3 regions of the Brevibacillus sp. YAE8 genome follow, and region 2 is predicted to be linked to each of the others. Evidence: riboswitches for the same ligand, from Rfam matches in the RefSeq annotation. Region 2 holds a riboswitch; each other region holds the start of a gene.

Region 1 (4,761 bases), on a different contig from region 2:
CTGGTAAATCGGAACCGACGACGCCCCTGTGAACGGATCGATGCAAGTAGAGCCATGCAAAACCTTCGTTGCGAAATTCATCGCGCAGCCCCCCCAACGACAAGACTTGCGTCCAAAGCCTGAAACAGATCAGCGATCAAGTCTTCCGGATGCTCAATCCCGACCGACAGCCTCAGCAATCGGTCACAAACGCCGACATACTCCCGTACTTCCAGCGGAATGTCAGCGTGGGTCTGTGTCGCCGGATACGTACACAACGACTCGACGCCGCCAAGGCTTTCCGCAAAAGAAACGATGCGCAGATTTTGCAAAAACAAGCCCACCTGCTCCGCAGACCGTACCCGGAATGAAACCATACCGCTATAACCGCTTGCCTGGCTCGCCTGGATGGCATGCCCGGGGTGTTCTTGCAGCCCTGGGTAAAACACTTCGGCGACAGCCGGATGCTCCTGCAGCTTTTTTGCAACCGCGAGCGCGTTTGTCTGATGTCTTTCCATGCGCAGCGCCAATGTCTTCATTCCGCGTACCAACAGCCAGCTATCTTGTGGACCCAATACCGCTCCGATGGAATTATGCAAAAACCGGATTTTTTCCGACAACTCCTCGCCTTTTGTCACGATCAGTCCGGCCAGTACATCGTTGTGGCCACCCAAGTACTTCGTCGCACTGTGCAACACGATATCTGCGCCAAGCTCCAGCGGGCGTTGACAATAAGGGGTCATGAACGTGTTGTCGACTATCGTCAAAAGTCCATGCTGCTTTGCCAGCCCGGCGATTTGGCGAAGATCGGTAATCTGCATGAGCGGATTCGTCGGCGTCTCGACGAAGATCGCCTTTGTCTCGGCTCGCAGCGCGTTTTGCACCGCTTCCAGGTCGCGCAAGTCTACGTACGTAAAAGACAGGCCGTAGCGGGAAAGCACCTGCTCAAACAAGCGATACGTCCCTCCGTACAAATCGAGCGACACAATGAGATGATCTCCCTGGGAAAACAGCCCCATGACCGTATGAACCGCCGCCATTCCCGATGCGCAGGCAAAGCCCGCATCGCCCGATTCTGCCTCGGCGATGGCTTCTTCCAAAACCGTGCGGGTCGGATTGGCCGTGCGTGTATAGTCAAAGCCTGTGCTCTGCCCCAATGCCGGGTGGCGATATGCGGTGGCATAGTAGACAGGAAAGCTGACCGCCCCTGTTTTTTCATCTCTGCCTACGCCTGCTTGAATCAATTTTGTTTCCAGTCTCATACGTAACTCTCTCCCTCCAATGATGTACGAGGGGCATGAAAAAAGCCCCCTTTCCTCTGAAAGAAGGCTTTGTTTACGTCACCGTAAGCAAGACCTTCTCATCTTTCAGAGTTAAAAAACTCTGCAGGAATTAGCACCATTATCTCCCCGCATGAACGAACATGCAGGTGATTGGTTGCCGGGCATCATCGGGCCAGTCCCTCCGCCTCTCTGGATAAGAAGTTTTGCTATTCAATTTGAATGACCTAATACTAAAGGATACGGCGGTTTTTTGTCAACAGGATTTTCCACTGTTGTGCGGCCGTCTTGACTAGGCGTTTTTCAGCGCAGTCATGACCTGGTTGTCCAGCTTCGCAGCCGCGTTTTTGTCGTACGTCTTTTCGTATTGCGGTTCTACGGAAATGCGCGAGCCGTAAAACATGACGTCTCGGACGGAGTCAATCGCGATCTCCACCAGCGCCAGCTTCAGCGGAACGCCCTCCAGCCGCTCGGCTTTCACTGCGGCGCGTCCGTTGATCGCAAAAGAGGAGCCTGCCCCGATCAGATGCAGGACGACCTGCGGCTCTTTGGCAATATTGGCGAGTATGCGCGAGCGGTTATCCACGGCAAAGCGGATGAGTCCGCTGTTCACCGCCAATGTCCAGGACAAGGAGCTGAGCGATGGCGCTCCTGTCTCGTGATCGACGGTGCCGAGCGTCACAAATCGCTCTTTTTGCAGGAGCGCGAACAGTTCTTCCGACAAGGTTTGGGATACGGTTTCAGCCATTCGGATGCCTCCTCGTAAACGGTAGTACGTCTATTGTACCCCTCGCATCTGCCATTAGGCAAACGTTTCCTCCCCGCCTTGATTCTGCCTGTTTTTTTCCCTACACTGGTAAAAAACAAAGCCGTACCGGATAAGGAGGTTGGAAAAAGTGGCACCTACGCCTACAGACCGGCTTATGCACAAAATCGACCAGGTCCTCCACGAGCTGCAGGAAGTGAGGAAATTGAACGAGCGCATGGACAAAATCGCCATGTTTTTGGAGGATATCCGGCTCGCAGACGTGATCCAAAACTACACAGCCCCGCGCAAGCTGCTCTGGATCAATTTCCTCGCAGGGCTTGCCCGGGGTCTTGGCTTGACGATTGGAACAGCGATCGTGCTGGCGCTGCTCGGCTCGCTTTTGACGCAGTTTCTCTCGATCCCTATCCTCGGCGATTACATCCGCGAGCTGGTCGAGTATGTTCAGACTTACAAGCAGCCGTAAACGAGACTACTTGCCGCTTCTTTTGCCGCGGTCGTCGTCATCGTCGTCGTCGCGGTCATCGTCGCGGTCATCTTTGTCGCCATCTTTCCATTTGCCGTCGTAGTTTTTCCAATAGCCGTATGCTTTTCCGTTTGGATAGTGGTGCTTGTCTTTATCCTTGTCGTCCTTATCGTCATCCTTCTTCGGCACGGCGGTAATTTTCGTGCTCAGCGCGATGTCCGCCTGCTTTACCAGCTTGTCTTTCGCGTACAGTTCCAGATGGACGGTTTTCGCAGCAAACGAGCGGTTTTTGTAGGTAAAGGTCACGGTGTATTCGCCCTTGTCGTTTGGCTTGATCTCCTTTTTCTTGCCGTCCGGGGTGACGACGACAAGTTTTGCTTTTTGCTTCTCGTCCCAGCCCTTGACGGTGCCTTTCAGTTGAACGGACTTTTTCTTCAAATCGTGCACTGCCGTTCCGGCAATGGCATAGGCCGCGCCAGGGTCTTTGTCCGGTGGGTTGACGACATCGACTTTGATCGTGTCGGAGTCGACTTTTTTCCCGTCTTCATATACTTCGACCAGCGCTTCGCCGCTTGCGGCTTTCGCCTTCACGTCCTTGACCGTCACGCTGAAGCTGTCCACCCCGTCCCACAGCTTCTTCAAGCTCGTCTCCTGTTTCACGCCGTTGTAGGAGACGACGACCTTGTCCGCTCCGTGCTTGACGACACCTTTTACCTGCCATTCGGCTTTTTTGGCGTCGTACACGGAAAAGGCGTGGATCAGCCTGCTTTTTTCCTCGTCAGCCTGCGGGATGAGCTTAACTTTTTCACTGTCCGCCAACAGACTGCCGGCATACGCCTGTACGGTGACGTATTGGACGGAATCTGTTTCCGGCGCGGCAAAGCTCACGGTAAACGAATGCTCGCTCGTCGGCACTGCCTCGATGAAGTCGCCGTTCGGCTTGGTCACGACTACTTTGGTCACTTCCGGCGTCACGATGCCTTTGATGTACACCTTGCCGTTTTCGGTCTGCGCGCTCACGCTGACCAGTTCCTCGTCCGCCTCTGTGCGGCGAACTTCCAGCCAGATGTCGCCGTAATAGTCGCGATAAATGCGCTCCCACTCCGACTTGTTCGTTTCCATGTATGTTTGCAGCTTCGTATTCAGATGGATCGGATCTACAATCAGGTACAAATGGTCTGCCTGGTTTTTCAGCAGCATATTCAGCGTAGCCGGGTCGTTTTTCGCAAGCTCTTTCAGGTTGTAGCGGGTAACCTGCTTGCCTTCGTCGCTCATCACTACCTTGGTCGCCGGCGTGCTGCTGGAGCTGGCATCTGCAAAAATCGGCGTCAGGCAGCCGATGAGTCCCGCCGCCGTGACGACCGCCAATACGGGCTTGGTCATGATCTTTTTCACTGGTGTCTCCCCCTCTATTTTTGCCAATCATCCCCTGTCTTCTGTGGGCAACCATACAGACGTAGCGTTTTTTTCAAAAGTTGCACCGCAGCCGAAAACACGTCTTAATACCCACAGCGGCTCCAGACAGCAAAAAAGCGCGCCGGGACACTCTGAACGCCTAATAATGCCCCCGTGCGCACGACAAAAAAGACTCTTCCGCCGCCGAACAGGTCGGAGCCGGAAAGAGTCTTTTCCCTTTTTTTAACTATTGTATTTAGGCTCGTTTTCAATCGCGACCAGCAAGGACTCGACCGTTTCAGCCGGATATTTGCGCTCGAACGTCGCCGCTTCCTCCTTTGCCGTCAGCACGTACCAGCCGCCTTCCTGCCGATAGGCAAGCTCGCTAAGCGCGTGGTCCTCCTGCAACATCTGCAAGAAAAACGCCGCCGTCTCCTGCGCCGACTGATCGTCCGGCCGCGCGTCTGCTACCACTTGAATCTGCAGCCAGTTAAAGAGTGCATCATCACGTTTCACGAGGGCCACCTCACTTTCGCTCCGGTTTGATTCTCAGCTTGACGACGACCAGAATGACAATCGCGACCAGCATCGCGCTCTTCACAGGAAGCTGGACGTCCAAAATCGCAAAGATCAGCGCCCCGACGAACAGGAGAAGGTATAAAAGCAACGTTTTCAAGATCGGCATGCGAATTACCGTCGCAAACCCCAGGTAGTAAACGATAATTAATTGCACAAACAAAATCCAAGCCCGATTATGGTCCGCCCACAGGCGGAAGCTGTCGTAGGCGCTCAGTTGATCCGGGTTTGCCGGTACGTAGGTTGAAGCAAGGTGTATCCAGTCCATCACAAATCTCTCCTGTAATGCAAAAGGCCGT
Region 2 (4,761 bases):
ATGCGCTCCTCCTGCGGCTCGATGTGCGCTTGATACCAGCCTTCCATCAGCACGAGCAGGTGCTGGCGCAATTCCTCCGCGTCCACCGAAGTAATATGGGCGATGTACCGTTCGAAAAAGAGATGGCTGCGACAGGCCGCCTGCAACAGTTCGCGATCGGCGCTGCTTCCTTGCGCGGCTTTTCGCCGGGAAGCTTGCCGCGCTTCGCCCAAAAAAGGCAGTGCCTGATAGCGCAGCTCTTCTTCTGGCAACTGCCTGACGTAGCCAAGAAACGCCTCCAGCTCGGCAAAAGGCTGCTGGCGGTACTGGTGAAGCAGATGCAAAAGCGTCTTCCATGTGTTGTGCGCCTTGGCGTAAGCGACCTCGCGCTGGACAGCAGGAGGCAGCGCCTCGATTAGCTCGCGCCAGTGGGCGGGCGGCTGCTCCAGCGTGTGATGAATCTGCTCGTAAGTGGCAACGGCGATGCCCAGCGCTGCTTCAAAAAGCGGCGAAAAGGCGAATTGCACCTCGTAGGTCGTGCGTTCGCTCCCGATGTTCCATACTTTCAAGAGGGGATCATCCTTCCAGTATTTGTAGTACGTCTCATTCTAAATGTTTTGAATTGTAAATTCAATATTTTTCGTATGACTGGTTAGATGGATTTCGAACCAGAATCGTTGAGTGTGGCAGGAAGAGGGGCGAGCGCCTGAAAGCAGCAAGCAGAAGACAGCACCCGAAAAAAGAAAAGCGGCACGCCTCTCCCGCGAGAGTTGCGTGCCACTTTTTACGAGACAAAAGCAAACTTAGTTGACAGTAGAAGGTTGAACGGCGCGTTGCAATGCCTGCTCCAGATCGCCGATGATGTCGTCGATCGCCTCTGTGCCCACCGACAGTCGGATCAGCCCTGGCGTGACCCCGGCAGCCGCCTGTTCTTCCTCATTCATCTGCTGGTGCGTCGTGCTGGCCGGATGGATGACGAGCGACTTGGAATCGCCCACGTTGGCCAGGTGCGAGAACAGCTTCACGGATTCAATCAGTGTTTTGCCTGCCTTCACGCCGCCGCGAATGCCAAAGGTGAGGATGGCGCCAGCGCCTTTTGGCAAATATTTTTGTGCCAGCGCGTAGTGGGCGTCGCCTTCAAGGCCAGGGTAGCTGACCCACTCGACCGCTGGATGCGCGGCGAGGAATTGGGCTACAGCCAGGGCGTTCTGGCTGTGGCGTTCCATGCGCAGGTGCAGCGTCTCCAAGCCTTGCAGGAACAGGAAGGAGTTGATCGGGGCCACGGCTGCGCCGATATCGCGCTGCAACTGGACACGCGCCTTGATGATGTAGGCGAGCGGTCCGACGGCTTCTGTATAGACGACGCCGTGATAGCTCGGGTCTGGTGTCGTCAGGCCCGGGAATTTGCCGTTGTTCCAGTCGAACTTGCCGGAATCGACGATGATGCCGCCGATCGCTGTGCCGTGCCCGCCGATGAACTTGGTCGTGGAGTGGACGACGATGTCTGCGCCATGCTCGAATGGACGGCACAAGATCGGCGAAGCGAACGTGTTGTCCACGATCAGCGGCACGCCGTTTTCGTGCGCGATGTCAGCGATTGCCTGCAAGTCCGCCACGTCAATGCGAGGGTTGCCGATCGTCTCGCAAAAGAGCGCCTTTGTTTTATCATTGATGAACGCCCGGAAGTTTTCCGGATTGGACTGATCGACAAAGTGAACCTTGATGCCAAGACGCGGCAAAGTGTGCGCAAAAAGGTTGTACGTACCGCCGTACAAGCTGCTGGATGCGACAATTTCATCCCCGGCTTGGGCGATGTTCAAAATGGAAAAGGTGATCGCTGCCTGACCAGAGGAAGTTGCCAGAGCACCGACGCCGCCTTCCAGGAGTGCCACGCGCTTTTCAAAGGCGTCCTGGGTCGGATTCATGATGCGGGTGTAAATGTTGCCGAACTCTTTTAAGCCAAACAGGTTGGCGGCGTGCTCCGTGTCGCGGAAGACGTAGGAAGTCGTCTGATAGATCGGAACGGCGCGCGAGCCTGTTACGGGATCTACTTCTTGTCCACCATGTACAGCGAGGGTTTCCGGTTTCCATTGTTGCTGGTCAGACATGCTTATCTCTCCTTTATATATGGGGATTAGGGATAAAAAAACGGAGCATTCCTCTGAGGAGAAGAAGGCTCCGGCTATACACGGGTGTGCACTCATCTCTCAGAATCTATGGATTCTGCAGGAATTAGCACCGCGCAAGGCACGCTTGCTGGTTGCCGGGTTTCACAGGGCCTGTCCCTCCACCGCTCTTGATGAACTGTTGCTTCAGTTGTTGTCATAATTGTATGAAAAACCACACTTCACTGTCAATAATCAATAATGAGTTATCAGGTTGGATTTGGTGGGATTGAGGCGTTGAGAGATTTGTTCATGCTCACCCGTTCATGCTGTTTCCCATGACGTCCAAAGTACCTGTGTGATACGCCTTGTTGACGTGGTTTGCAGGCTGATGCCCCGCACTCCAAGGGTGCTCTGCGTTTCTTGCACCCGCCTTTTTCCAAACCAAAAAGAGAATGCTGTTTTGTATAGTAGTCTTCATATATAGAATGGTTATTTTTGTAAATGTGTCACCCGCCTGTACCGACCAACCATCTCCCTGTCCAAAAACAAACCCACCCTCACACTGTCACAAATTTGTCCCTATATCTCCGCGCTTTCGCCGCCCGCGTCGTTAGAAAATGGCATGGCCCTATGATATGATGGGAGTGGCAGAAAACGACCAAACGATTGTACATATAGGAGGAACATACGCGATGAGCCATGGCGTGAAGGAAATTACCCCGCAGGAGCTGCTGGAAAAGCTCGCGGCCAACGAAAAGCTTCAGGTGATTGACGTGCGTGAGGTGGAGGAGTGGAACGAAGGCCATATCAAAGAAGCCAAGCTGATTCCGCTCGGCTTTTTGCCGCATCGCATCGACGAGCTGGACAAGGAGATCCCGGTCGTCATGGTGTGCCGCAGCGGTGCGCGCAGCCACAGAGCGACCGAATATTTGTGTGAGCTTGGCTTTGACGCTGCCAATATGGTCGGCGGCATGCTGGCTTGGCCTGGCGAGAAGGAAGTGTAAGCCGTACGGTCCATACGGTCACGACCGCACTGGCAACGCCGAGACGTTTTCCACACAAAAAGAAACATGCGCTTTTACGCGGTATAGCGGCGGACGCATGAGAGAAGCAGGGGAGGAAGAAAATCGTGAGTGAGGGAGCACAGCAACAAGGATCCGCGTTGCAGCGCCATTGGTTTACGGTGCTCGCAGGCGTGATTATCCTCGCGATTGTAGGCGTGTTGGGCTACAAATACATGGCAAAAGAGCCGATTCCCGTGATGAAGCCGATTGCCGATTTTACGTTGGACAACAGTGACGGCACTTCGTTTACGTTTTCGGAAGGCAAAGGCAAGGTGCGGCTGGTCGAGTTCATGTTCACCAACTGCCCTGACATTTGCCCGGCGACGACGTACAACATGTCCAAGCTGCAAGAGCAGCTCAAGGAGAAAAAGCTGTTCGGCGACAAGGTCGAGTTCATTTCCATCACCTTTGACCCGGATTTCGACACGCCAGAAGTGTTGCAGCAGTACGCGGCGAAGTTCAAGGCGGATCAGAGCGGCTGGAAGTTTTTGCGCGGCGATGCCCAGGCGGTGGAAAAGGTGACGAAGGATTTCGGGATTGCCGTATTGAAGCAGCCTGACGGTTCCTTTGCCCATACCGCCCGCATGTTCCTCGTCGATGGCGACGGAAACATGCGCCGCGCCTACGGCATGGCAGCCGACATGGACATGGAGCAGATGCTGAAGGAAATGGAGCAGCTTGCGGACTAATCAGGCTGATTCCTCGTACGTGATCTGCACGACATGCTCGGTTTGATTTTCAAATTCAATATGCACGAGTAACGCCCACCTGCGATTGCCCTCCTGGAGCAAGAGTTTGAACGTCTCCTCTGACGTGGTGGGCGTTTTTGCTGTGCGCCCGACGTGCAGGTAGTCGACGATCTGGGCATGCGGATATTTTTTCATCGTCTCCTGCATCGCCAATCTGCCCCATTTGGCATATGGCGGCTGGGCGCAGGCAGGGGCATACTGGAAGAAGAATAACAGCAGGCTTGCTGCGATAGCGGTCAGGACGCTTCGCGCGAGGCGAACAGATACAGAGGCTTGCATGGCGTAAGACCCCCTTTTTTGTATTGGAAAACAAGCTTGCCCTCTATTTTGAAGCCTTTTTTCCATGTCATTCGTAGAAAATATTTACAATTTGGAAAGCGGGGGATTTCATGTACTACTTGCTCATTCCCTTATTTGGTGTTCCGCTCATCCTGGCGATTTTTGCGCTGCGCTCTCGCCGGAGCGGCTTCTGGAAAAAATGGTGGCCGCCTGTCGTGTCAGCGCTGCTGATTTACGGAGGCTGCCTCGCTGCCAACGTGTATTGGCAAGTACAGTACGGCATTCCGGTGCTTCCGACCAAAGCCGATCTGGAGCTGTTTCTTTATTTTTGCCTGTTCCTCGTCTTCGTGTTTTTTATTATGTACCTCGTCTTTTTCTTTGTGATGCGCAAACCGTTCTGGAAAATGAATCTGTTGTTTCTCGCCACGTCGTCTGGTCTGTTTCTCCTGTTTGCCGGGGCTTTTTTAGGCATGGGGCCGTTTATGTCGAAGGTGGAGTACGTCTCGGTTGTGCAGAGTGTAAAAAACAAGTGGCAGGCCGTGCCCGTGCAGGCGTCGAGCAATAAGCCGATTGACGTCACGC
Region 3 (4,761 bases), on a different contig from region 2:
AAGCATAATACTTGAATACCTTTTTGAACGTACTGAAATTGATAAGCGCGAACATTTATTCATTTCGATACGTTAAGAAAACCTTCCACGACAGCGCATGCCCCTTTGTTTGAGCGGGCGGCGATAGAGGTTTTCTTGCTGCGCTAGTTGCAGGGGAAAGTAAGGAAGGACTGTGTTTATGAAAAAATCGATTCAAATAGCCGTGTCAGTTGCGATGCTGCTCACGCTTGTACCGCTGGGCGTGCGGCCTGCACTCGCTGCCGCGCCTGCTTCCAATGACAGCTATCTGAGCAATCAGTTGCACATCAGCCAGATCAAGGCCGACAAGGCGTGGCCTGTAGTCAACAGCAACCAGGCGATTACGATTGCCGTGCTCGATTCCGGAGCGGACTACAATCACCCTGACTTGAAGGGGAATCTGCTGCCGGGTGTCAATCTGGTCAACCCGGGGAAATCGGCGCAGGATGACAACGGGCACGGGACAGAAGTCATCGGGGTTCTCGCTGCAAAAGGCAACAACGGGATCGGGGTATCAGGGGTAGTCTGGAACGCCCGGATTTTGCCGATCAAAATTTTGAACAAAGATGCAGTGACGAATGTGGACATGATTGCGAAGGGGATCAATACAGCGCTCGACAGGGGAGCCAAAGTTATCCTGATGTCGTTCAGCAGCCTGTCCTATTCCCGCTCCTTGAAAGAGGCCATTGACCGTGCGGAGAGAAGCGGAGCCGTCCTCGTCGCTGCCAGCGGAAACGAAGCAAGCCGCGTCGCCTATCCGGCTGCCTACCCGACAGTCGTTGCGGTTGGGGCCGTGAATGGGAAAAACCAGGCGATTTATCAATCGAACACGGGGCCAGAGTTAAACATTGTGGCGCCGGGGCTTAACGTATATACGACGAAGCTGGGCGGAAAGTACGGATCGTTTTCCGGTACGTCAGCGGCAGCGCCTCAAGTAGCGGGAGCGGCGGCCCTGATTTTGGCCCGCTATCCAAAGCTGACGGCGCTGGATGTGAGGCAAATGCTTTACCAGACAGCTACAGACCTCGGCGAGAGCGGCTGGGACCGGCAAACAGGCTACGGATTGCTGGACGTGAACAAGGCAGTGCGCAGCGCGCTCTCCGGCGACTTTTTGGAGCCGAACAACTCTTTGCAGCGAGCCAAAGCATTCCCTATCGAACAGCAAATACGCGGCAACCTGGGGCCAAACGACACGGTAGACTGGTTTAAAATGGATGTGCCGTATGACGGAAAAGTCAGCTTTACGGCGACGATTAACTCCGGGGTATCCTCCGCCATGGCGGCTACCTTTTACCCGGAAAACCGAACGCCGATTACGCAGTATTTTGGAAACGGGGATACCGTTACCGTCCCGGCAAAAGCGGGCAGGATGAACATCAAGCTGATGCGAAACGGCGGCGTCAACTCGTTTGCCTACGTGCTGACGAGCAAGTTCACGATCAACCCGGACCGCAATGAGCCAAACGATACGATGGCGACGGCAAGGCCGCTGGTAGGCAACCAGATCAGCGTCACGGGCAACTTCCACCAGGAGGGCGACCAGGACTGGTTCTCCTACTACGTCCGCGAATACGGGCATATGGATGTGACGGTGACTCCCGACAACAAGCGGGTGGACCTGGTGCTTGCCATAGGAAAGCAGGAAACCGGAAAAAATACGGTTTGGGACCCGCTCTACGACAACGTCGACCGCGATAATCCGTCGGAGCGTGCGAGCAAGGAAGTCTCCCCGGGAAAATACTACATTCGGGTCAGCGAGTATCAGCAAAATGCGGTGAACGGCGAATATCGCCTGGATCTCGGGTTCACCCCGCTGAAAAAAGATTTGAACGAGCCGAATGATACGTACAGCAGGGCGTCGCCGCTAGCCGCTGGAGGGGTCATGACCGGAACGATTCCGACGGCTTCGGATGCAGATTGGTTTCAATTTACGCTCAATACAGACTCGTACGTCACGATTCGAGCCCCGTTTATTCCGGTATCCAGCGGTTTTCGCATCGCTCTTTACAGCGAGAAAAACATGAACTACGCGCTCGCTTCGACAAACGAAGTGGCTGAGTTGTCCGATCGGGGCAGCGAGATTTTCAGCCTGCGGTTGCCAAAAGGCAAGTATTACGTGCGCCTGAACAGCGGCATTCCGTTCAAGTACGATGCGTACAAATTGACAGTCACGCAGCAGCCCCTCGTCTCGGGGTATCGGGATATTTCCGACCATTGGGCGCGCACAGAGATCGCCAGGCTGAGCTCCAAAGGAATTGTCCAAGGCTTCGGCGATGCGACGTTCAAGCCTAACGAGGCAGTAACTCGTGCGCAGTTTGCCACAATGCTGCTGCAGGCGATGCGCGCAACCGGCTCGAAGGTAGCCAGCGCGTATTCCGGACGGGAAGTGTTTTCTGATTTGCCAAAAAAGCACTGGGCGTACAACACCCTTGGAGTGGCTTATCAGCTCGGAGTCTTGAAGGGGTATCCAAACAGTCAGATCAAGCCTGACCAAGCTGTTTCGCGGGCGGAAATGGCCGCGATGATCGCCAGGGCGAAGGGCGTGGCTCTGAACAGCAGCAGCGCACCGAGCTATCGCGATGTTCCGGCCAGCCATTGGGCAGCACCGGCGATCGGCGCTTTGACGGCAAGAAACTGGCTAAACGGATACGGTTCGCTCTTCAAGCCACAGGGCAGCGCTACGCGGGCCGAGGTTGTTGTATTAATCGCCAAATCGTATCAAGTGTAAGAAAAAATTTCCGCTTTGCGTTCGACAGACGCATGGCATGGCTATATCGTCCTTGTGAAAACGCGGCTTCGATCACCTCAGACGCTTCCCGCAGGCGATTCCAACAGCGTTTTGTACAGGGCGATTTCGGCCAAAGAGGTGCTCTGGCAAAAGTCTATTGACACCACCTCAAAAAACAATTATTCTATAATCCGTAATGGATACTCTTATCCAGAGCAGGCGGAGGGACTGGCCCTATGAAGCCCGGCAACCGTCTGGAGCGGTGCTAACCAGCAGGACGGAAATCTGTTCTGGCCGATAAGAGGATGAAGGAAGCTAAAAGCGCTCAAACCTTTTCCTCCAAAAGATGGAAAAGGTTTTTTATTTGCGTTTACGTCGATAAAATCCTGACTCGGCTACCAAACTATTTGTATGAGGTCAAAGGAGGTATTTTCTCATGGCTTTGCAAAAAGGTCGTCGTCTGTTCACATCTGAGTCTGTAACCGAAGGACATCCGGATAAAATTTGTGACCAAATTTCCGACTCCATCCTGGACGCCATTTTGGCCAAGGATCCAAACGCTCGCGTAGCTTGCGAAACTTCCGTAACTACCGGGCTGGTTCTCGTAGCCGGTGAAATCACCACCAACACGTACGTGGACATCCAAAAGCTGGTGCGCGAAACGATCCGTGAGATCGGTTATGATCGTGCGAAGTTCGGCTTTGACGCTGACACTTGCGGCGTAATCACTGCGATCGGCGAGCAATCCGCTGACATCGCTCTCGGCGTAGACCAGGCTTTGGAAGCGCGCGAAGGCAAAATGACCGACGCTGAGATCGAAGCGATCGGTGCAGGTGACCAAGGTCTGATGTTCGGCTTTGCTTGCAACGAAACACCTGAGCTGATGCCGCTGCCGATCAGCATGTCCCACAAGCTGGCTCGCCGCTTGACTGAAGTTCGCAAAAACGGCACACTCGCCTACCTGCGTCCTGACGGCAAAACGCAAGTAACGGTTGAGTACGATGGGGACAAGCCAGTTCGCATCGACACCATCGTGATTTCGACTCAACACGCTCCTGAGACTACCTTGGAGCAAATCAAGCAAGACCTCATCGAACAAGTTATCAAACCAGTTGTTCCGGCTGAGCTGCTGGACGCTGACACCAAATACTTCATCAACCCGACTGGCCGCTTCGTAATCGGCGGACCTCAAGGGGACGCTGGTCTGACTGGCCGCAAAATCATCGTAGACACTTACGGTGGCTACGCTCGTCACGGCGGCGGCGCGTTCTCCGGTAAAGATCCGACAAAAGTAGACCGCTCCGGCGCTTACGCTGCTCGTTACGTAGCGAAAAACATTGTGGCTGCTGGCCTGGCTGACAAATGCGAAGTGCAAGTGGCTTACGCAATCGGTGTAGCGCAGCCTGTATCCATCGCTGTTGATACTTTTGGTACAGGAACCGTTTCCGAAGAAGATCTGGTGAAACTGGTGCGCAAACACTTCGACCTGCGTCCGGCTGGCATCATCAAGCAGCTCGACCTGCGTCGCCCTATCTACAAACAAACAGCGGCTTATGGCCACTTTGGACGCAATGACCTGAATGTTCCTTGGGAGCAAACAGACAAAGCAGAAGTTCTGAAGCAAGAAGCTGCGCAACTGGCAAAATAAGAACGACAAAGAAAGAGCCTGGTAAAGCTACTGGGCTCTTTTTTTATTACGGGGAAAATTTTCCAGTTATTGGTGGGCTTTAAGCGAAGGGGAAATGTAGGACTGTGTCGAATCTCCTAGTGAGGAAGTAGAGGAGGGGTTTCTTTGCCGAACAAAAGGCTCTTCCTGACCGTATTTGTTATTTCTTTATTGCTGGTTATGTCTGCATTGGGGATTGGTGAATTTTACCAATCAAAAAAGAATGCCCAAAAAGTGCAACCTTTTCCCCAAGTAGATACGTCTATAAGCATAAGCGAGGCGGAAATTGCTGAGCCAAACGTCACGCAGAACGAAAAAGCAACGGTAAAGCCGAAAAAGTGGTATAACA

What was found. A riboswitch is a leader RNA that binds a small molecule or an ion and turns the genes downstream of it on or off. The one in region 2 is predicted to bind S-adenosylmethionine.
Region 1: it holds a riboswitch for S-adenosylmethionine, as region 2 does, so the genes downstream of both, AC27IT_RS10695 (aminotransferase class I/II-fold pyridoxal phosphate-dependent enzyme) here and AC27IT_RS17930 (homocysteine synthase) in region 2, are expected to answer to the same signal.
Region 3: it holds a riboswitch for S-adenosylmethionine, as region 2 does, so the genes downstream of both, metK (methionine adenosyltransferase) here and AC27IT_RS17930 (homocysteine synthase) in region 2, are expected to answer to the same signal.

The regions. Positions count from the first base shown of each region.
Region 1 covers NZ_BAAIYG010000005.1:230,474-235,234, forward strand. The annotation lists gene AC27IT_RS10690 (trans-sulfuration enzyme family protein) at 1-81, opposite strand, end outside; gene AC27IT_RS10695 (aminotransferase class I/II-fold pyridoxal phosphate-dependent enzyme) at 78-1,241, opposite strand; SAM riboswitch class I at 1,337-1,462, opposite strand; gene AC27IT_RS10700 (pyridoxamine 5'-phosphate oxidase family protein) at 1,552-2,007, opposite strand; gene AC27IT_RS10705 (DUF5665 domain-containing protein) at 2,183-2,491, shown strand; gene AC27IT_RS10710 (hypothetical protein) at 2,498-3,886, opposite strand; gene AC27IT_RS10715 (hypothetical protein) at 4,130-4,402, opposite strand; gene AC27IT_RS10720 (YlaH-like family protein) at 4,413-4,730, opposite strand.
Region 2 covers NZ_BAAIYG010000016.1:64,835-69,595, reverse strand. The annotation lists gene AC27IT_RS17935 (ArsR/SmtB family transcription factor) at 1-548, opposite strand, end outside; gene AC27IT_RS17930 (homocysteine synthase) at 783-2,087, opposite strand; SAM riboswitch class I at 2,177-2,285, opposite strand; gene AC27IT_RS17925 (rhodanese-like domain-containing protein) at 2,780-3,091, shown strand; gene AC27IT_RS17920 (SCO family protein) at 3,217-3,840, shown strand; gene AC27IT_RS17915 (YqzG/YhdC family protein) at 3,841-4,179, opposite strand; gene AC27IT_RS17910 (hypothetical protein) at 4,290-4,761, shown strand, end outside.
Region 3 covers NZ_BAAIYG010000018.1:11,717-16,477, forward strand. The annotation lists gene AC27IT_RS18735 (S8 family peptidase) at 179-2,746, shown strand; SAM riboswitch class I at 2,950-3,050, shown strand; gene metK (methionine adenosyltransferase) at 3,183-4,394, shown strand; gene AC27IT_RS18745 (polysaccharide deacetylase family protein) at 4,539-4,761, shown strand, end outside.